Regions from separate parts of the Shewanella sp. Shew256 genome, predicted to be linked through region 1. Evidence: predicted binding sites of a transcription regulator. Region 1 holds the regulator's gene; each other region holds the start of a gene.

Region 1 (7,607 bases):
ATGATACCACAGTCAATCGCCCACAGCCCTATGCAAATTATACAAATGATTAATTTTACCTTAGTGCAACGTCTAACAAGCTCGGCCTGTTACTCCGCTACGTATTCCGTCACTTCAAGCCCAAAGCCAGAGAGCGAGTGATAACGCTTAGGCGAACTTAAGAGACGCATTTTGGTTACCCCAAGGCTGGCAAGGATTTGCGAACCTACACCCACGCGGCGTGAAGTGCCTTGCCATTTTGCAGAGGCTGGCGCTTGACCTTGATCTTCTGCTTCAAAGGCTTTGACTTTAGAGAGAATTTCACAGGTATGCTCTTGATTGCCCAGTAGCACCAACACTCCACCTTCGGCAGAAATGCGCTCCATGGCTTTTTCAAGCGGCCAGCTACGCTGCTGATCGCGCTCCGAGTGGAGTAAATCGTTGAAGGTATTTTGTAAATGTACGCGCACTAAGCAATCCGGTTTCACCTCGCCCTTCACTAAGGCAAAGTGCAGTTGATTGTCGATAGTGTCCCTAAAGGTCACCATATCGAACTCACCAAAGCGGGTTGGCAGTTTACATTTGGCTTCGCGCACGACTGTGGTTTCTTTGGTGTTACGGTATTCGATAAGCGCCGCAATAGTGCCGATTTTAATCCCATGTAATTCAGAGAAAATCTCTAAATCGGGGCGACGAGCCATAGTGCCGTCTTCATTGAGGATCTCAACAATCACCCCCGATGGCTCAAGCCCAGCTAAACGGGCTAAATCACAGCCCGCTTCAGTGTGACCTGCGCGGGTTAACACGCCGCCGTCCTGCGCCATTAATGGGAAGATATGACCAGGTTGTACTAAATCCGATGCCTTGGCATCTTTAGCCACGGCCGCTTTAACCGTTACGGCGCGATCGTGGGCCGAAATCCCGGTGGTTACGCCTTCTGCCGCTTCAATCGATACCGTAAAGTTAGTCGAGAACTGCGCATTGTTGTTAGTCACCATCAAGGGCAGGTTTAACTGCTGGCAACGGGCCTTAGTCATCGTTTGGCAGATGAGTCCACGACCGTATTTCGCCATAAAGTTAATCGCTTCTGGCGTCACCAGCTCGGCCGCCATAATCAGGTCGCCTTCGTTTTCTCTGTCTTCGTCATCCATCAAAATAACCATTTTGCCTTGACGAATATCCTCGATGATCTCTTCTATACTGTGCAGCGCCATTGTAGGACCTTTATGATTTTACAGTTGTTATGAAATTCTATACCTAAGTGAGCTAAGTGCCAGTGCCCTAACGCACAAAGCCAGCACGGGCTAACATTTCCATGGTCACCCCGCCTTGGGTTTCTTTAGTGTCAAAGCGCATTAAACGCTCTAAATAGCGGGCGATTAAATCCACTTCAATATTCACCTTATCACCGGCTTTTAAATCCACCAGTGTGGTTTCACCCGCCGTATGAGGCACTATGGTTAAACGAAAACGGTATCCATCGACCTCGTTTACCGTGAGGCTCACACCATCGATGGTGATAGAACCTTTATGGGCGATATAGCGAGCTAGCTCCGCAGGCGCCGCTAACCAAAACTCAATCGCTTGACCACGAGCAAGACGCTGCTCTACGGTGGCAATGCCATCCACATGGCCGCTCACCATGTGCCCGCCGAGGCGAGTTGTCGGGGTAACGGCTTTTTCAAGATTAACCTTGGTGCCCACTTTATAGTTAGCAAAGCCTGTGAGACTGACAGTTTCAGCCGACACATCCGCCACATAGCCATCGGCTAATTGCTGAACCACAGTCAAACACACACCATTGGTGGCGATACTGTCGCCTAAACGCACATCGCTTAAATCCAGTTTGCCACTGGCGACCGTTAAACGAATATCATCGCCCTTACGTTCAAGTTTTCGCAGCGTGCCAACGGCCTCAATAATCCCAGTAAACATGGTTAACTCACTTATTCGCTAAAGATGAATTGGACGTGAGCCGCAAGGTGAAACGCGTATCCGCGCCCACTTTACGCTCATCGACCAGTTTGAGGGTCGGAATATCGGCCATCATTTGATAATCGGGTAATTCGAGTAGATTACGTCCTTGTGCGCCAAGGATTTTCATCGCTTGATACAGCACTAACTCATCGGCTAATCCCGCGCCGATAAAGGCACCCGCTACGGTCGCGCCCGCTTCGATAAGCACCTGATTACAGCTTTTGCCTAAATAGCTTAAGAGTGCGGGCAGTGAGATTCGACCATCAATCGCCGGTAATTGAAGACAAGTCACATAGGCGGGCAACTGCGCCACAAAGGCTGGCGAGTAGGGCTCTGTTGAGACTAATAAAATCGGCGATTCAATCGCAAGTAAGGCAGCCGTAATCGGCATGCGGCAACGACTATCTAAAACCACTCGCAGCGGTTGTAAAATCTGCGCTTCATTCAATTGCGAGTTAAGACTGCCAAGCTCTGAGTAGCGCACATTGAGCGAAGGGGCATCAGTCAGTACGGTTTCAATCCCAGTGACCAGTGCGCAGGCGCGTAAACGTAAGCGCTGCACATCGCGGCGAGCTTCGGGGCCTGTAATCCACTTAGAGACACCGTTGGATAATGCGGTTTTACCATCGAGACTCGCGGCAAGCTTTACCGTTACCCAAGGTAGACCCGACTCCATGCGTTTCATAAAACCAAGATTTAAAGCATAAGCTTCGTCACGATGTAAGCCGACATCCACTTGAATGCCCGCGTCGCGCAGCATTTGAATACCGCGACCACCGACCTGCGGATTGGGATCTTCAACCGCCACCACCACTCGTTTTACACCTATGTTGATCAGCGCCAAGGCACAGGGCGGTGTGCGGCCATAATGGCTGCAAGGCTCTAAGGTGACATAGGCGGTCGCGCCACGGGCAAGCTCGCCAGCCATGCGCAGTGCATGCACCTCGGCGTGGGGCTCGCCGGCTTTTTGATGATAACCTTCGCCGACAATGTGATTATCTTTTACGATAACGCAGCCCACACTGGGATTGGGGCGAGTGGTATAAAATCCTTTGCGAGCCAGTTGTATGGCTCGGCTCATCATCTGGTTATCGAGTTCTGACCAATTCATATAAACCCTATGAAATCTTGAGGAAGCGTGCCCGAATGCGCTCATAACGAGGCGCTAACCTAAGCACTAACCTAAGATAACCCACGTTACTTTTGCAGTTTCGCAATCGCCTCACCAAATTCGGAGACGTCTTCAAAGGCGCGATAAACCGAGGCAAAACGAATATAGGCAACCTTATCTAGGCTCATTAACTGTTCCATCATCAAGTTACCTATCATCTCGGATGGCACTTCACGCTCGCCAGTAGCCCGCAGCGTTGACTTGATTTTACTTAAGGCCTGCTCAATTTCATCCATAGACACGGGGCGCTTTTCGACCGCGCGTAACATACCTGCTTGCAGCTTTTCTTCATCGAAGGGTTGGCGCGTGCCATCGCGTTTAATCACCCGTGGCATAACTAATTCAGCCCCTTCGAAGGTAGTAAATCTTTCGTGGCATTCGGTGCATTCTCGACGACGACGCACTTGATGGCCTTCCGCCACTAATCGGGAATCGATCACTTTAGTATCTGTCGCGCTGCAAAATGGACAATGCATTGAGCCTCCTGCCGTGAATGGAATAAAGCCTATGGCTTTCGCTGTTTCTCGCTTAAACCGAGCGGGTTTAAGTCTAAGATTTTAGCAATAAAAATGGCCGCTTAATGCGGCCATGGGATTTTATCCTATTTATCGGCTGAGGTTAACCACCTAAGAGTGACACCCTAAGCAGTTGTGAACTCAGCCGTCATATTCAGATAAATTAACGAATTAACCGTAAACAGGGAAACGGGCGCACAGTGCCAATACTTGGCCTTTTACGCGCTCGATGACTGCTGGGTTGTGGGCATCGTCGAGGATGTCACAGATCCAACCGGTTAACTCTTTCGCTTCAGCTTCTTTAAAGCCACGGCGAGTGATCGCAGGCGTACCGATACGCACACCAGAGGTCACGAATGGAGAACGTGGATCGTTTGGCACAGAGTTTTTGTTTACTGTGATGTTCGCGCTACCTAAAGCGGCATCGGCTTCTTTACCCGTCAGGTCGCGACCGATTAAGTCCACCAGCATTAAGTGGTTGTCAGTACCGCCAGAAACGATCTTGTAACCGCGCTCTAAGAACACTTCAACCATAGCTTTAGCGTTCTTAACCACTTGTTGTTGGTAAGCTTTGAACTCTGGCTCTAAAGCTTCTTTGAAGGCTACCGCTTTACCCGCGATAACGTGCATCAAAGGACCGCCTTGACCGCCTGGGAATACCGCAGAGTTCAGCTTCTTGTATAGCTCCTCATCATCGGCAGCAGACAGAATGATACCGCCACGAGGACCGGCTAAGGTCTTGTGAGTGGTTGACGTCACAACGTGTGCGTGTGGCACTGGGTTTGGATAAACACCAGCGGCGATAAGACCCGCAACGTGCGCCATGTCGACAAACAGGTAAGCACCGATTTTGTCTGCAATTTCGCGCATTCTTGCCCAGTCAACGATGCCTGAGTAAGCAGAGAAACCACCGATCATCATCTTAGGCTTATGTTCAACCGCCAGACGTTCCATTTCGTCATAGTCGATTTTGCCTGATTCATCGATGCCGTAAGGAATGATGTTGTACAGTCTACCGGAGAAGTTTACAGGTGAACCGTGGGTCAAGTGACCACCGTGAGCAAGGTTCATACCTAAAACGGTATCGCCTGGTTTTAACAATGCCATGTAAACGGCGCTGTTTGCTTGAGAACCTGAATGAGGTTGTACGTTTGCGTAGGTCGCACCAAACAGTTGTTTTGCACGCTCAATCGCTAAGGTTTCAACTACGTCCACATATTCACAACCACCGTAGTAACGCTTGCCAGGATAACCTTCGGCGTACTTGTTGGTTAATTGTGAACCTTGCGCTTGCATCACGCGTGGACTGGTGTAGTTTTCAGAAGCAATCAGCTCAATATGCTCTTCTTGACGCAGAGTTTCGTTCTGAATTGCGTTGAACAGTTCCGGATCATAATCTGCGATATTCATATCTTTTTTCAGCATTGCTTACTCCAGCTGCCAATTCTTGTAGGTAGGGTTGCGCGGTATTCTACTCGTAACTAGCCGACAATCCCAGTCTCTGAAACATGAAAATCCTACAGTTTTACCTTGAACTCGCCTCAATGCCGAGTTGAGTTCGGCGCGCAATCGAGTAGAATTAGCCGCATCATTAGTCACTTATAGATGCAGAAAAATGGCTCAGTTTGTTTACAGCATGCTGCGGGTGGGCAAGGTTGTTCCTCCTAAGAAGCAGATCCTTAAAGACATTTCCTTAAGCTTTTTCCCCGGCGCTAAGATCGGTGTATTAGGTCTTAACGGTTCAGGTAAATCCACCCTACTGCGCATCATGGCCGGTATCGATACCGAAATTGAGGGTGAAGCGCGCCCAATGCCAGGGTTGAAGATTGGTTACCTGCCGCAAGAACCGAAACTCGATCCGACGCAAACCGTGCGTGAAGCGATTGAAGAAGCGGTTTCTGAAGCCAAAAATGCCCTCAAACGTTTAGACGAAGTCTATGCGGCTTACGCCGATCCCGATGCGGACTTTGACGCGCTTGCCAAAGAGCAAGGTGAACTCGAAGCCATCATTCAGGCGCAGGACGCCCACAATTTAGACAACATCCTCGAGCGTGCGGCGAACGCCCTGCGTCTGCCAGATTGGGACGAGAAGATTGAAGTCTTATCGGGTGGTGAGCGCCGCCGTGTGGCGATTTGTCGTCTGCTGCTGGAAAAGCCAGAGATGCTGCTGCTCGACGAACCCACCAACCACTTGGACGCCGAATCAGTCGCTTGGCTCGAACACTTCCTGCAGGAATACTCGGGCACCGTGGTGGCGATTACCCACGACCGTTACTTCCTCGACAATGCCGCGGGCTGGATTTTAGAACTTGACCGTGGTGAGGGTATCCCATGGGAAGGTAACTACTCTTCATGGCTTGAGCAAAAAGATGCCCGTTTGAAGCAGGAATCTGCCGCAGAAAGCGCGCGTCAAAAGACCATTGCGAAAGAATTAGAATGGGTTCGCCAAGGTGCGAAAGGCCGTCAGTCTAAGGGCAAAGCCCGTATGGCGCGCTTCGAAGAGCTGAATACCTCTGATTACCAAAAACGTAACGAAACCAACGAGCTGTTTATTCCGCCCGGACCGCGTTTAGGTGACAAAGTTATCGAAGTGAATAACTTAACTAAGTCTTACGGTGACCGCGTGCTGATCGATAACCTGTCGTTCTCCATTCCTAAGGGCGCGATCGTCGGTATTATCGGTGCTAACGGCGCGGGTAAATCGACCCTGTTCCGCATGCTGTCTGGCAGCGAGCAGCCAGATAGCGGCACCATAGAGCTGGGTGAAACCGTGCAATTAGCGTCAGTTGAACAGTTCCGTGACTCAATGAATGACAAGAACACCATTTGGCAAGAAATTTCCGGTGGTCAAGACATCATGCGTATCAACAACATGGAAATCCCAAGCCGCGCCTATGTGGGCCGCTTCAACTTCCGTGGCGCGGATCAACAGAAGGTTATCGGCACTCTGTCGGGCGGTGAACGTAACCGTGTTCACTTAGCTAAACTGCTGCAAGCTGGCGGTAACGTACTGCTCCTCGACGAACCTACCAACGACTTAGACGTTGAAACCTTGCGCGCACTGGAGGAAGCCATCCTCGAATTCCCAGGTTGTGCCATGGTGATTTCGCATGACCGTTGGTTCTTAGACCGTATCGCGACCCATATTCTAGACTACCGCGACGAAGGCCAAGTGAACTTCTACGAAGGTAACTACACCGAATACTCGGCGTGGTTGAAGAACACCTACGGCGCCGATGTGGTTGAGCCACACCGCTTAAAATACAAGCGTATGACCAAGTAAGCGCAATCGTTTACAGGTACATAAAAAGCCCCGCAATTGCGGGGCTTTTCTTTAAATGCACAAAAAGTTAAGCCTACTAATCCTGCTCCTGAATCGCTTTCACATCACCATCGCGGTCAATCACATCGACCTGAAAATAACGCACACGCACGGTTGCTGGTTTTTCTTGCCCTGTCTGCGTCAACTCACTCTCCAGTAGTCGCACAAAGCTGGCATCTGGTTTTTTAATTCCGCCAACGGTGACCCGCACTATCCATTGACTCGCCTCCTCCTCAATCCCAACTTTAATCAACCGCATATTGGGGAACTTGAGTAACTGCTCACTCACAATGCGAGTCACTTTGCTCTCATACAATTGCCTTGCTACCACATTATGCAGATTCACGCTGAGGGCAATGACTAAAATAACCAGCAGTATCAATGTAATGAAGTTACGTTTCAGCAACTCCCACAGTGAGCTTTTTTGCCAAAAATAAAATCCATGAAAACCGTTCAACCACAGCACTACGGAGGACACAAATTGGATGGCGACTATGTTGGTAAACGTCAGTAAGAAGGCTCCTCGGGCGAGTTCAAAATTCCCATGACCTAGCAGTATCGCCGAGGCACACAGGGGTGGCACTAATGCGGTAGCAATCGCCACCCCCACAAAGGAAGTACTTAACCTCGGCGAAATGGTCGC
Region 2 (7,607 bases), on a different contig from region 1:
GCAGGTTCGATTTAGCCATAAGCAATCAAATCCCGTTAGAGATCGAAATCGAGGAATTCGTCACTGTCGACGGCCGAATCGATTTGACCGACAAGATAAGATGACACTTCGACTTCCTGTGGCGCCACTTGTACCGCGTCACTCTCTAACCAGTTCTTCATCCAAGGCAGTGGGTTAGACTGCTCGGCATAAGGCAGTGGCAGGTTAACGGACTTCATCCGTTGGTTGGTGATGTACTCAACGTATTGGCAGAGGATTTGCTCATTGAGACCGATCATCGAACCGTCTTTGAACAGGTATTTTGCCCATTCTTTTTCTTGCTCTGCGGCCTTGAGGAACAGGTTGTACGCTTCCTGTTGGCATTCTGCGGCAATCTCAGCCATTTCAGGATCGTCTTTGCCGCCCTGCATAATGGTTAAGATATGCTGGGTGCTGTTTAAGTGCAGCGCTTCATCACGAGCGATAAGACGAATAATTTTCGCGTTACCTTCCATGAGCTTACGCTCAGCAAATGCAAATGAGCAGGCAAAACTGACGTAGAAGCGGATCGCTTCGAGGGCGTTAACTGACATCATACATAGGTACAATGCTTTCTTCAGGGTACGAGTGTTGACTTCAATCGGCTCGCCATCGATCACATGGGTGCCTTCGCCTAACAGGTGGTAAACCTGCGTCAGCTTGATCAAGTGATCGTAGTATTCGGCAATGTCAGTCGCGCGGCGCAGGATCTCTTGATTCACCACGATATCGTCAAAAATCACCGAAGGATCGTTCACGATATTGCGAATAATGTGCGTGTAAGAGCGCGAGTGGATGGTCTCGGAGAATGACCAAGTCTCAATCCAAGTTTCTAATTCGGGCAGCGACACTAAAGGCAGAAACGCCACGTTAGGCGAGCGACCTTGGATAGAATCGAGCAGCGTTTGGTATTTCAGGTTCGAAATAAAAATATGCTTTTCATGATCTGGCAGTGAGTTGTAGTCGATTTTATCGCGGCTCACGTCAACTTCCTCTGGGCGCCAGAAGAAAGACAATTGCTTTTCAATCAGTTTTTCAAACACTTCATATTTTTGTTGGTCATAACGAGCGACGTTAACCGATTGTCCGAAGAACATAGGTTCACGGGTGGCATCGTTGGGTGTTTGGCAAAAAGTAGAGTAGGTCATGGTACGAGTATTCCAATAAGTCGGGATCCCAAAGGGATCCCGCAACCGTTAACATTGAAGATTAGATTTTGCAGGCGCCGCCAGCACAGCCGTCATCTTCTTTCTCTATGTTGGTAATGTCATCGTGTTGATCCGATGCACCATCGCGAGTGTTATGGTAGTACAGCGTTTTTACACCTAACTTATAGGCATTGAGTAAGTCTTTCAGCAGAGTCTGCATCGGAACCTTACGGCCTTCGAAACGCGTTGGGTCATAGTTAGTGTTGGCCGAAATTGCTTGGTCAACGAATTTTTGCATGATACCCACGAGCTGTAAGTAACCTTCGTTGCTTGGCATTTGCCATAGCAGCTCGTAGTTGTATTTCAGCTCATCAAAATCAGGTACCACTTGCTTTAACTGGCCATCTTTACTCGCTTTAACGCTGATCAAACCGCGTGGCGGTTCGATACCGTTAGTCGCGTTTGAGATCTGTGATGAAGTCTCAGACGGCATCAATGCAGACAGGGTCGAGTTACGTAAACCGTGTTGTTTGATGTCTTGGCGCAGTGTTTCCCAGTCTAAATGCAATGGTTCGCTGCAAATCTTATCTAAATCACGTTTGTAGGTATCGATAGGTAAAATACCTTGAGCGTAAGTGGTCTCATTAAATAATGGGCACGCACCTTTCTCTTTCGCCAGATTCATTGACGCCTTGAGCAGATAGAACTGAATCGCTTCAAAGGTCTTGTGAGTCAGGTTGTTCGCGCTACCATCGGAGTACTTCATGCCATTCTTCGCTAAGTAGTTAGCGAAGTTGATAACACCAATACCTAAGGTACGACGGTTCATCGATGAAATTTCGGCCGCTTTGATTGGATAATCTTGGTAATCCAGTAGGTTATCCAGTGCACGTACCGCTAAATCGGCTAATGGCTCAAGCTCGGCTAAGTTTTTGATCGCACCTAAGTTTAATGCTGACAGTGTACAGAGCGCGATTTCACCGTTTGGATCGTCAATGTTGTTCAACGGCTTAGTCGGCAGCGCGATTTCAAGACAAAGGTTAGATTGTCTGATCGGAGCGACTTTCGAGTCGAACGGACTGTGGGTATTACAGTGGTCAACGTTTTGGATGTAGATACGGCCCGTTGAAGCACGCTCTTGCATCATCAATGAGAACAGTTCGACCGCTTTCAATGTCTTCTTACGAATGCTGCTGTCTTGCTCATATTGCAGGTACAGACGTTCGAATTCGTCTTGATCTTCGAAGAAGGCATCGTAAAGACCTGGTACGTCCGATGGGCTGAACAGGCTAATGTTTTCGCCTTTGATCAGACGTTGGTACATCAGCTTGTTGAGCTGCACGCCGTAGTCTAAGTGGCGAATACGGTTATCTTCAACACCGCGGTTGTTTTTCAGTACCAGCAGAGACTCCACTTCTAAGTGCCAAATAGGGTAGAAGAGGGTCGCAGCACCACCACGAACGCCGCCTTGCGAGCAAGATTTTACCGCCGTTTGGAAATACTTGTAGAAAGGTAAGCAACCGGTGTGGAAGGCTTCGCCGCCACGGATTGGACTACCTAATGCACGGATACGACCGGCGTTGATACCGATACCCGCGCGTTGGCTGACATACTTCACGATAGAAGAGGCGGTCGCGTTGATGGAATCTAAGCTGTCGCCACATTCAATCAGTACACATGAACTGAATTGACGTGTTGGCGTACGCACACCCGCCATGATTGGCGTGGGCAGCGAAATCTTAAAGGTCGATACCGCATCGTAAAAATCTTTAACGTATTGCAGGCGCGTTTCTTTTGGATAACGGGCAAACAAACAGGCCGCCACCAGAATATAGAGGAACTGGGCGCTCTCGTAGATCTCGTGGGTCACACGGTTTTGTACCAGATACTTACCTTCGAGCTGTTTTACCGCCGCGTAGGAGAAGTTCATATCGCGCCAATGGTCGATATAGCTGTCCATGATATCGAGTTCTTCGCGGGTGTAATCCTGCAGAATATGCATATCATACTTGCCTAGCTCGACCAGTTTAGTCACATGGTCGTATAACTTTGGCGGCTCGAACTGACCAAAGGCCTTCTTACGTAAATGGAATACGGCTAAGCGCGCAGCAAGAAACTGATAATCCGGTGATTCTGGGGAAATTAAATCCGCCGCAGATTTGATGATCGTTTCGTGGATAGCTTCGGTTGGGATCCCGTCGAAAAACTGTAAATGCGTGCGAAGTTCAACTTCAGAAACAGAAACGTTTTTTAATCCCTTGGCTGCCCAAGTAATTACGCGGTGTATCTTATCGAGATCGATTGTCTCACGTGCACCACAGCGTTTTGTGACTGTCATATTGCTATTCATTGAAGAGAGGCCTTGGTTCTGATATCTGTTCAGGTGAACTAAGTCACCGTACGTTTCCTTGTAAAACAATCAACCTGAAAACCCTTAATACTGCTGACTATGCAGGAGATAGTCGATTTAACGGGGAACTTCTAGTGTGTCTGATTGCTACCTATACACAAGATATGGTGTTTTAAATAATCTGAGATACAAGATAGTGAGGTTTGCCGCTATTTGCAAGTCTCAATTCAGGGGGTATCTTGTGGATATCTTGAGGATAAAGAAAAGCGTTAGTGATGACTAACCCTGAAGCTCAAATTGAGATTAGCGTGCGACATTGATGACGTTTTTTTGCGCAAATTTCACCGTGTGATCGATCGCTAAAATAAGCAGCGATCGCGATCGCAAGGATTGACCCTTAGCCTAAATTGCATTACCCGCAAATGGGGCAGAATTTCGTCATTAATGGTTCAGTTGAGCAATTAGCACGAGTCAATTCGTAACTGCTATTTCGCTAATGCTTGGCTTAAGGCCGAATGCAAACTCGATGGCGAGGTAAACTGCGCATAGGCAGGCCATGCATCGGGTGTATCGGCCTCACCTAAATATCCCCACAACGCCACACCGCCGAGCATGCCCGCCGCTTGGGCCGCGAGTAAATCCCGCTCTGCATCCCCTAAATAGAGGATGTGCTGTGGCCGGCATTGCAATTGCTGCGCGCCCAATAGCATAGGTGCGGTATGGGGCTTAGGGTGTCGAGTCGAATCGCCACTGATCATCACCGGCATACGCGAGCTGAGCTTCAGCTTATGCAATAGAGGTCGTGTAAAGCGGGCGGGTTTATTGGTGATCACCCCAAATGGCACACGGCATAACTCGAGCCAGTCGAGTAGGGGGGCGATACCATCAAACAACTGGCAATGGTCGCCATTGATCCTTTGATAGTGGGCGAGGAGTCCTTGCTGTACTTGAGTGCGCAGGGCGTCATCCGCACCCGGAATCGCCGCATCGACTAAGGCAAAGCTGCCATGGGAGGCGGCGCTACGCATGTCAGCGAGAGGTTTTGCCGCGATACCGACATCAAACAAACTGAGGTTAAGGGCCTGAACCAGATCCGGCGCGGTATCGGCAAGGGTACCGTCAAGGTCGAATAAGACCCCTTTAACCTCATCTAAGCTCATCTTAATCTACCTTTTGCGTCGCGATCATATAGTTAACATCGACTTTTGGGGTGTACTTAAAGATCCCCGTCAGTGGATTGTAGGTGATCCCAAGTGCATCTTTACAGAGAAGTTCGGTGTTATCGACTAAGGCCATGAGTTCCGATGGCTTGATGAACTTATTATGGTCATGGGTGCCAATGGGCAGCATCTTTAATAGGTACTCGGCGCCGATAATGGTCTCGACGAAAGACTTAATATTACGGTTGATGGTTGAGAAAAACACAAAACCGCCGGGTTTAACCATATCGCAGCAGGCTTGAATCACCGATTGTGGATCAGGCACATGCTCGAGCATCTCCATGCAGGTCACCACATCATAGTATTCGCGGTGTTCTTCCCTATGGGCCTCGGCGGTGTTTTTGACATAGTTGATGCTCACGCCTGTTTCCAGTGCATGTAAGCGCGCGACTTCTAAAGGTTCTTCACCCATATCTAGGCCGTGAACGATCGCGCCGATGCGCGCCATGCTTTCGGATAAAATGCCACCGCCGCAGCCGACGTCGAGCACTTTCTTACCAAAAATCCCGCCTGCCGTTTGATCGATATAGTTAAGGCGCAGGGGATTTAATAGATGCAGCGGCTTAAACTCGCCGTTGAGATCCCACCAAGTTTCGGCCATACGTTCAAACTTTGCGATTTCCTGCGGGTCTACGTTGGTATTCTGTTGCATGCTATTACCTATTACGGCTGTCATTGTGCGGCTATTATAACGACAATGGGGGATAAACACAGTATTGGCTGATCCTAAGTCTTTGTGGTTGAGTGAAATTTCAGCAATTATCATTAATTCTTAAACACTTTGTGAAGCTGAGCGGTTTTTCTGCTCGGATATTAATCAAGTCTTGGCCTCAATTTCGCCATTAACAACGGATTTTATCGGGTTTAAAAGGGCAAATTGACAGTGTTTTCATCTATTAAGCCACATCCTTCGCAATTCACGTAGGATAGGTCTGGCGACATTAAATAACTGTGTTAGAATGCCAAATCACGTTTTTGGGCCGCTCAATGATACGGATTATACGTTGTCGGCTAATTTTCAGGGGAACGAGCAGTTTATGACTGATCTGGCATCATCTATTTCGCCAATTAATATCGAAGACGAACTAAAGAATTCGTACCTTGATTACGCCATGAGCGTCATCGTGGGACGTGCATTACCAGACGTGCGTGATGGCCTTAAGCCTGTGCATCGCCGCGTGCTGTTTGCCATGAGTGAATTGAAGAACGATTGGAACAAGCCGTACAAAAAGTCTGCCCGTGTGGTTGGTGACGTGATCGGTAAATATCACCCCCATGGTGATTCGGCGGTTTACGATACTATCGTACGTATGGCTCAGCCTTTCTCTCTGCGTTATACCTTAGTCGACGGTCAAGGAAACTTCGGTTCGGTTGACGGTGACTCCGCAGCGGCAATGCGTTATACCGAAATCCGTATGGACAAGTTAGCGCACCAGCTCCTCGCCGATCTTGAAAAAGAAACCGTTGACTATGTGCCCAACTACGATGGCACAGAACAAATTCCCGCTGTATTACCGACACGTGTCCCTAACCTGTTAATCAACGGTTCATCGGGTATTGCGGTAGGTATGGCGACAAACATTCCGCCTCACAACTTAACCGAAGTGGTCAAAGGCTGTTTAGCGCTGATCGCCGATCCTGCGCTGTCTATCGAACAGTTAATGGAACATATTCCAGGCCCTGACTTCCCAACGGCTGCGATTATCAACGGCCGTAAAGGCATTATCGATGCGTATAAGACGGGCCGCGGCCGCGCAGTGATGCGCGCACTGGCTGAAGTCGAAACCGAAGATAACGGCCGTGAACGCATTATCGTTACCGAAATCCCTTATCAGGTGAACAAGGCGAAACTCATCGAGAAAATCGCTGAGTTAGTGAAAGATAAGAAGATTGAAGGCATCAGCGGCCTGCGCGACGAGTCTGACAAAGACGGTATGCGCATCGTTATCGAAATCAAACGCGGTGAAGTAGGCGAAGTTGTCCTGAACAACCTCTATGCCCAGACACAAATGCAATGTTCTTTTGGTATCAACATGGTGGCCTTGACCAATGGTCAGCCTAAGTTGTTCAACCTAAAAGAAATGCTCGAATGCTTTATCCTGCACCGCCGTGAAGTGGTGACTCGTCGTACCGTATTCGAACTGCGTAAGGCCCGTGAACGTGCCCATATCCTTGAGGCATTAGCGGTCGCACTCGCCAATATCGATCCGATTATTGCGCTGATCAAAGCGTCGCCAACGCCAGCTGATGCTAAAGTCAAACTGGTTGAGCAGGGCTGGGCACTTGGTCATGTGCAGGGCATGCTTGAAAAAGCGGGTGACGATGCGGCGCGTCCTGAATGGTTAGAGCCAGAATTCGGCATCCGTGATGGCTTATATTACCTGACCGAGCAACAGGCTCAGGCGATCCTTGAGCTGCGCTTACACCGTTTAACTGGTCTTGAGCACGATAAGATCATCGCCGAATACGAAGAGTTGCTTGAATTCATCGCGGGTCTGCTGTTTATTCTGCGAAGCCCAGAGCGTTTGATGGAAGTGATCAAAGAAGAGCTAGAAGAAATTCTGGCTGAATACGGTGATGCCCGCCGTACTGTCATCAACGCCAACGAAATTGATATGAGTCTTGAAGACTTAATCAACGAAGAAGACGTGGTTGTGACCCTGTCACACTTAGGTTACGCCAAGTACCAACCGCTGAGCGATTACCAAGCCCAGCGCCGTGGTGGTAAGGGTAAAGCTGCTACTAAGGTGAAAGACGAAGATTTCGTTGAAAAACTGCTGGTTGCCAACACCCACGATACCATTCTGTGCTTCTCAGACTTCGGTAAGATGTACTGGCTCAAGGTCTATCAATTACCGCTGGCAAGCCGCA
Region 3 (7,607 bases), on a different contig from region 1:
GGCATGTACCTTATTTTGCAACTCAATGAATAACTTGCCAATAAAACTTAAAACTTTGCTGGAGCAAAACCCGTCACTTCGGTTAAGCCCATTTCGCGTCCTAATGCCGTCATAGGATGCACAACCACTAGGCCTTTGACTGACTTTTTCAGTTGACCCATGTCGGCTTGCTCAGCTTTGGTGAGGGCGCGGTGGAATGGCAAGTGTTGAATATCTGTACCTTGCTTTTGTAAAAGACGCGACTGCTGCGTTTTTACACTATTGATTTGCTTAGTGACCGCCGCAATCTCGCGTTTAAATTGCGCCACAATAACGGCATCGCCACGTTGCTCTGCTGCCGCCAGTTTACGACGAAACTTGTCTAACTTATCGTTAAGCTGCTGCAGTTCTTGCTTTAAATTCATCATGTTACCTTAAATTACTTAAGTGAATCCCAGTCAATATTTGCACCATTTTGGGCCTGAATGTCTGGGTCACTGTGTCAAGGTGTGGGATTATAACAGCAAGTTAGCGATCCTCGTTACCGCTTTTATAAGAAACGGATCACCTGATTGCTGCTGCCACGGTATGGCAAACTCGGATCGGCAAGGCTCTGCTCGAATTTACCATCCACCAGCACGTCCACATATTCCAGTACCGCACGCTGCTTATCCGTTAGCGCATCCCAGGTATAACCTGTCCACAGCCAAATATCTTTACCCGGACATTCGGTTTTCACCCGCTTTATTAACGCGAGTATTCCCTCAAGGTTGGCGGGTAAGAGTGGATCGCCCCCAGAGAGTGACAAGCCGCGGCGCACAATGCGCTCATCCTGCAGATCCGCAATAAGCGTATCTTCCATCGCCTTATCAAATAAATGGCCTGAGCGCACATCCCAAGTACTTTGATTATAGCAACCTCGGCATTGGTGCTCACAACCTGACACAAATAGGGTGACCCGGGTACCGGGGCCGTTCACCACGTCAACGGGATAATATTGGTGATAGTTCATTGCTGCGTCCGCGCTAGAGCCCAATATGATCACGGGCTAAACATCAAAGCACAGTCGCCACCAGTGCGACTGTGCCAGTGTAACAAAACAAACAAGGCAAAAGTGTTACAAGTGTTTGATCCTGCGTTTCACTTCTTCTTGCTTGCCATGGTTGAATGGTCTGGCATCGGGGCTACCTAAGTAACCGCATACACGGCGGGTGACAGATACCCGACTTGGCTCATGGTTGCCGCATTTAGGGCAAGTAAAACCTTTACTGGTACAACTAAACTCACCGGTAAAACCGCAGTCATAACATTCATCAATCGGCGTGTTAGTGCCGTAGTAAGGCACGCGGCTATAGCTGTAATCCCACACATTTTCGAGCGCTTCAATGTTGTGCTGCATATTGGGGTATTCGCCGTAGCAAATAAATCCGCCATTGGCGATCGCAGGATATGGCTGCTCAAAATCAATTTTATCGTAAGGATTCACCCGCTTTTCCACATCCAAGTGGAAGCTATTGGTGTAATAACCTTTATCGGTTACGCCTGCAACCACACCGAATTGGCGCGCATCGAGTTTACAGAAACGGCTGCAGAGGCTCTCACTCGGAGTGCTATAAAGGCTAAAGCCATAACCGGTTTCGGCCTTCCATGCATCGGTGGCCGCTTTAAGGTGCGCGACAATCGCCACCGCTTTTTCTCTAAGCTTGGCATCATCAAACACATGGGTTTCAGTGCCATAGAGCGCATTGATGGTTTCATGTAAACCTATATAGCCTAATGAAATCGATGCCCGACCATTTTTAAAGATTTGGGCGATATCATCATCGGCGCGCAGGCGCACACCACAGGCACCTTCCATATACAGAATCGGCGCAACTCTGGCTTTAACGCCATTTAAGCGTTCGATGCGGGTGTCTAATGCGCGGCGGGCAAGCAGTAAACGCTCATCTAAAATGCGGTAAAATTCAGCTTCATCGCCATTGGCCTCGAGAGCTACACGGGGCAAGTTTAAGCTCACAACTCCAAGGTTATTGCGCCCTTCATGGACCAGCTCGCCATTTTCTTTATAGGAGCCTAAAAAGCTGCGACAGCCCATTGGGGTTTTAAATGAACCCGTGACCTTTTCCACTTGCTCGTAGTTCAAAATATCTGGATACATACGCATGCTGGCGCATTTTAGGGCCATTTGTTTGACATCGTAGTTGCAATCACCGGCCTTGTGGTTAATACCATCACGAATCGCAAACACTAACTTAGGGAACACGGCTGTCTTACGATTTTTACCTAGGCCCGTCATACGCACTTTCAACATGGATTGTTGAATTAAGCGCGACTCCCACGAGGTACCAAGACCAAAACCAAAGGTCACAAAGGGCGTTTGCCCATTGGCGGTATGTAAGGTATTCACTTCATATTCGAGAGATTGGAAAGCATCATGACATTCTTTTTCGGTGAGCGCCGTCGCATAGGCCTTGGCATCTTTTATCTGCCAATTGAGTGCCACTTGGTAGTGCTTGTCATAGCTCTTCGCCACAAAAGGTGCGAGCACTTCATCGATACGGTTAATCGTGGTGCCGCCATAAATATGGCTCGCCACTTGGGCAATAATCTGTGCTGTTACCGCCGTAGCGGTGGAGATGGATTTTGGGGTCTCAATTTCGGCGTTACCCATCTTAAAACCGTGGGTCAACATGCCCGCCAAATCAATCAACATACAGTTAAACATCGGGAAAAACGGCGAATAATCGAGGTCGTGATAATGGATTTCGCCAAGTTCATGGGCGGCCACTACATCCTTAGGCAGAATATGGCTCTTGGCGTAATGTTTCGCGACGATACCCGCGAGCAGATCCCGCTGGGTTGGGATCACTTTAGAGTCTTTATTGGCGTTTTCATTTAACAGCGCGGCATTGCTCTGCTCGACTAAACCTCGGATTTCGAGATTGAGTTTACTGGTCGCATCGCGGCAAATATCTCTGTCGTGGCGGTACTCGATATAGACACGCGCCAAGGATTTGTAAGGGCCTTCCATCAAGAGATTTTCAACCGCATCCTGTAAATGGTGGATCTCGACTTCTGCCAGATTCGCCACTCGATCCCTCACACAGGCGGCAACCGTCGCGGCATAGTCAGCATCCTCTATCCCAACCGAGTTTGCAGCCGCTATCACTGCATCTCTTATCCTTGTTTCATCAAAAGGTGTGCGGCAACCATCCCGCTTGATCACGACTGGCATTGTTCAGTTCCTCTCCATTCCGATTAAAATTAACACTACATATAGTGTTTAGATAATCAACAAACACAATATCTAGGCAATTAAGCGGCATTAACACCTAAAATTCCATGATCCAGATCATGATTTATAGGATGGATAAAAAGAACAAAGAAGAACTGTAGCCAAGCCCAATGATCTCAGTTTTAAGCCTTGACCTTGGCCATAAAGCAGGATAGCGGACGCTAAAAATGAACGCTAATAACGACAAAGGACCTTGGCCCTAAAGCCAAAGTCCTTTTCATAAAAAATCCTTAGAATAAAAAATCCTTGGAATAAAAGGAGTCCGTAGCTCGGCGTTTGCCCTTAGCTCAGGGTTACACTCAAGCAGGGTTAGCGTTTGGCTAAGGCAAGATAACTACTCAGTTGCCCCGATGCCGATTGCTGCATTCCCATGGAGGAAGCCACTTGCATGGTCGATTTAAGCCCCTGCCATAACTGTTTTTTGCTATCGCTGAGTGTTGGATTGCTATTTAGATAATCGGTTAACTGGCCAAATACCTTGGTAGCTTTTTGTGCAAGCACTGGGGATTGCGCATCATCCATATTCGACAATACGTTTTTAGCATCGACTAAGGTGTTGATCATCGGACTGTTTGGTGACTTTTCCGCTAAGGACTTTAGCTCATCGTCGATAAAGTCCTGCAGAGATTGCTTGCTTGGCTTTTGGCTCGGCAAACTAATGCCGTTTTGTGACAGGCGCTCAACCTGTGCATCGGACAAAATGCCGTCCTTTTGCAGCCGAGACACTAGGGCCGGAATATCTGACACACTAAACTGGCCATCGGCAAAAAAGTCCTTCGACATGGCTTGGATTTTTTGTGCCCTAAGCGCACGGGGTGACAAGGCAATCTCATCACTCGGTTTCGTCTCAGTTTTAGGCGTATCCTTGGTGGATGAGTTGGCATCCGTGCTGGGCTCTGTCTTACTTGCGTCAGTTTTACTTGTGTCTGTCTTACTCGTGTCCGTCTTCTTGCTGTTCAAGCCATAGGCATCGGCAACACTGCTACGGTTCAGATTTAAGGCATTGAAAAGAGGATTCATCGTCAATAATTCGGCATCTAACACTGTGTGATGGGGTTAAAGCAAAAAATAAGCCAATCAAACAGTCACTTGCCTAAATTATTATTCGTTTCGCGGGCACGAGCTTGCCAGAACGAACAAAATTTAATCTCGAAACGTCAACACGCCCTAAGTATCCTCGCGACTTAGCCTTTCCAGATCGCGGCTTCAATCAAGTGCGCCACTTTAGCGACAGCCGCCTCCCCCGCCGCTATGGCCTCATCGGCGCGGTGAAATTCCATGGTACCAATATTAGCGACTTCTGGCACAACTAGGACATCGGGCGGATCTCCCATCAAACGTGCCCGTTTATGGCGCTGCTCTAAAATCCCCATCGATTGAGACATCACCGCAATCATGCCGGGGTTGGATTTAGTGCCGAGGGAAAACTTGTCGGTTAAGCTGCTGACATACTCCCGACCCCTAGCAAACAAATCCATAAAGCCGGTTTCTTGGCGCGCGGGCATTTCGGTTTCTTCCTTCGGCGCCTTATGGCTGGTCATATTGACGGGTAATACCTGCAGCCGCCCAGAATGAAACCCATGCAAATCCACGGCAATCACAATATCGACGCCCATGGCGCGGCTCACTGACACAGGCACAGGGTTCACCACGGCGCCATCGACTAGCCAACGGTCTCCTTGACGCACGGGGGCTAATATACCCGGCATTGAGCAAGAGGCGCGCACGGCTTGGCGTAAATCGCCATGGCGAAACCAGATTTCTTGTCCCGAATACAAGTCAGTCGCGATGGCTGCAAAGGGTCGCTCGAGCTCTTCAATATTGATATCACCGATGCGCGATTGCAGCACATCGAAGACTTTCTCGCCGCCGATCAAACCGCCCTTACGCCAACGAATATCCATTAACCCGAGGACATCCCAGCTCGAAAAACTGCGCACCCACTCCTCAAGCTCGGTCAAATGATTATGGGCATAGGCCGCCCCGACGAGCGCGCCGATTGAACATCCGGCCACTTTATCGGGTTTGACTCCCATGGCGGCAAGGCCATTGAGTACACCGATGTGAGCCCAACCCTTGGCGGCTCCGCTTCCAAGAGCGATACCAATGGTGGGTTTTGTCCCCTTGCCCATAATATGTTTCCCTTAACAACTCAATGATTTGAATAAGCTAAGTTCCGCTCTGAACACTGTCAATGATTAATAGCTGATTATTCGTGAACTCAAGTAATGGGTGGCATTAAGAGCATTTGAACAACCAGCCTACCTAACAAACCTATGGAACGGTTCTGCATGACGAGAGTGAAGAACCGATGGTGACTAGCCATATCTGCGGCGATTTAACGGATCCAGTAAGATAATGACCAATCAAGATAGCTGAGCATAGTAATTTAAGGCTATAATCTGCCCTCACTCAGATTTAGGGGATATACCTTTGCAGTTTACTGATTTTTCTCTGGACCAGCGTCTGTTACAAAGCTTAAAGCATATGGGGATTGCGACCCCAACCGCCATCCAGGAACAAGCACTGCCTATCGCATTGGCAGGTAAAGATTTAATGGCGTCATCAAAAACAGGATCGGGTAAGACCTTAGCGTTTTTGTTGCCAGCGATGCAAAGGGTTATCTCCACCCGCGCCTTAACCAAGCGCGATCCTAGAGTACTGATTTTATTACCAACCCGCGAATTAGCCCACCAAGTGTATAGCCAGCTACGTTTGCTAGTTGCCAACACTCAATATAAAGCCATTAGCGTGTTGGGCGGTGAGAACTTTAACGATCAAGCCAAGGCGCTGGCAAAAGAGCCGCATTTTATCGTGGCAACGCCGGGACGTATCGCCGATCATTTAGAGCAAAAAAACCTCTTCCTCAATGGATTAGAACTGCTTGTCCTCGATGAAGCCGACCGTATGCTGGATCTGGGTTTTGCGCCGCAATTAAAAGCCATTAACGCCGCTGCAGATCATAAGCGCCGTCAAACCTTAATGTTTTCGGCCACCTTAGATCACAGTGAAATCAATGAGATTGCCGCCGCATTACTCAAAAATCCATCACATGTGGCGATTGGTGCAGCCCACACTGAGCATCAGGACATTACCCAGCGGATTTATCTGTGTGATCATTTAGATCACAAAGAAGCCCTGCTCACGCGTTTGCTCAGTGACGAAACCCATAAACAAGTGATTATTTTTACCGCCACTCGCGCCGATACTGAGCGCTTAGCCAGCAAACTCTCGGCGCAAGGTTTTGCCACCGCGGCGTTAAGCGGCGAGCTGAAACAGGCGGCCCGTAATCAAATCATGGATCAATTTGCCCGCGGCCAGCAGCAGATTCTGGTGACCACAGATGTGGCATCCCGTGGCTTAGACTTACTCAATGTCTCCCTCGTCATTAACTTCGACATGCCCAAATTTGCCGAAGAATATGTCCACCGCATTGGTCGTACCGGCCGCGCGGGCGCTAAGGGTGATGCAATCTCCCTCGTTGGTCCTAAAGATTGGGATAACTTTAAGAAAGTACAACTCTTCCTTAGAAAGACCTTTGATATCAGTGTGCTTCAGGGTCTCGAAGCTAAATTTAGTGGTTTAAAAGACAAGCCAAAGACCATCGCAACTAAAGCGGTCGCTAAGGCTGGTACAAAAGCCAAAGCGAAAACCAAGTCAAAAACGGTTAAAACGGCCGCCTCCCGTGACAAACGCTTTATCACTGGGGTTGATGTGGGTGATGCGCCCATGCGTAAAAAACCTGCGGCGCCATTGCTGCAGGACCATGACGACGAGCGTTAATGATTTACTCGCGAGAGTCCATAGTGCAGATTCTCGACATTACGGGTGGGAATATGCTCCTGCCATATGTAAGAATGTTGATATTTAAAGGTGTAACATGCGAATTTGTGGTGTTGAATTAAAAGGCGGCGAAGCCATTATCAGTCTGCTGAGCTACGAAGGTGAAACCTTCAACGTACCAAGCTGCCGTAAAGTGTCTTTTAGCGTCGCTCAATCAGCCTCAGCGGAAACTATCCGTGAATTTCACTTCGCTTTCCATAAGTTAATGGAAGATTATAAGGTCGATGAAATCGTCATTATCGAGCGCGAGCAAAAAGGCAAACTGGCTGGCTCTGCCACCAGCTTTAAACTCGAAGCCGCAATTCAACTCGGCGATCTGCCGGTGACCTTGTTGTCGCCTGTTGCGATCAAGGAACAAAACAAGCGTAATCCGCCTCAAGTTGATTTTGACAGCTTAGATCTCAAGCGCGTCCAACAACCCGCCTTTGAGGCCGCCTACGCTCAGCAAAATCGCCGTATCTTCGGTAAAGCTTAAAGCCTGTGAGCTTAG

What was found. The regulator NrdR, encoded in region 1, represses ribonucleotide reductase genes. The targets are predictions, from matches to a motif close to AAACACNANATNTNGTGTTT.
Region 2: a site for NrdR is predicted at 3,670-3,689, ahead of nrdA (class 1a ribonucleoside-diphosphate reductase subunit alpha). Genes of this name have one in related genera too.
Region 3: a site for NrdR is predicted at 3,245-3,264, ahead of nrdD (anaerobic ribonucleoside-triphosphate reductase). Genes of this name have one in related genera too.

Annotation. Positions count from the first base shown of each region.
Region 1 covers NZ_NAJR01000003.1:62,748-70,354, forward strand. Annotated here, with positions in the region: gene ribBA (bifunctional 3,4-dihydroxy-2-butanone-4-phosphate synthase/GTP cyclohydrolase II) at 90-1,193, opposite strand; gene B5P39_RS06000 (riboflavin synthase) at 1,261-1,914, opposite strand; gene ribD (bifunctional diaminohydroxyphosphoribosylaminopyrimidine deaminase/5-amino-6-(5-phosphoribosylamino)uracil reductase RibD) at 1,922-3,067, opposite strand; gene nrdR (transcriptional regulator NrdR) at 3,154-3,603, opposite strand; gene glyA (serine hydroxymethyltransferase) at 3,814-5,067, opposite strand; gene ettA (energy-dependent translational throttle protein EttA) at 5,258-6,925, shown strand; gene B5P39_RS06025 (TIGR00341 family protein) at 7,002-7,607, opposite strand, start outside.
Region 2 covers NZ_NAJR01000004.1:42,570-50,176, reverse strand. Annotated here, with positions in the region: gene yfaE (class I ribonucleotide reductase maintenance protein YfaE) at 1-19, opposite strand, end outside; gene nrdB (class Ia ribonucleoside-diphosphate reductase subunit beta) at 36-1,166, opposite strand; gene nrdA (class 1a ribonucleoside-diphosphate reductase subunit alpha) at 1,228-3,516, opposite strand; gene B5P39_RS08380 (HAD family hydrolase) at 4,002-4,676, opposite strand; gene ubiG (bifunctional 2-polyprenyl-6-hydroxyphenol methylase/3-demethylubiquinol 3-O-methyltransferase UbiG) at 4,678-5,388, opposite strand; gene gyrA (DNA gyrase subunit A) at 5,774-7,607, shown strand, end outside.
Region 3 covers NZ_NAJR01000022.1:35,673-43,279, forward strand. Annotated here, with positions in the region: gene B5P39_RS22935 (YibL family ribosome-associated protein) at 48-404, opposite strand; gene nrdG (anaerobic ribonucleoside-triphosphate reductase-activating protein) at 530-991, opposite strand; gene nrdD (anaerobic ribonucleoside-triphosphate reductase) at 1,097-3,214, opposite strand; gene B5P39_RS22950 (hypothetical protein) at 3,584-4,294, opposite strand; gene rssA (patatin-like phospholipase RssA) at 4,459-5,406, opposite strand; gene B5P39_RS22960 (DEAD/DEAH box helicase) at 5,708-7,057, shown strand; gene B5P39_RS22965 (DUF3010 family protein) at 7,155-7,592, shown strand.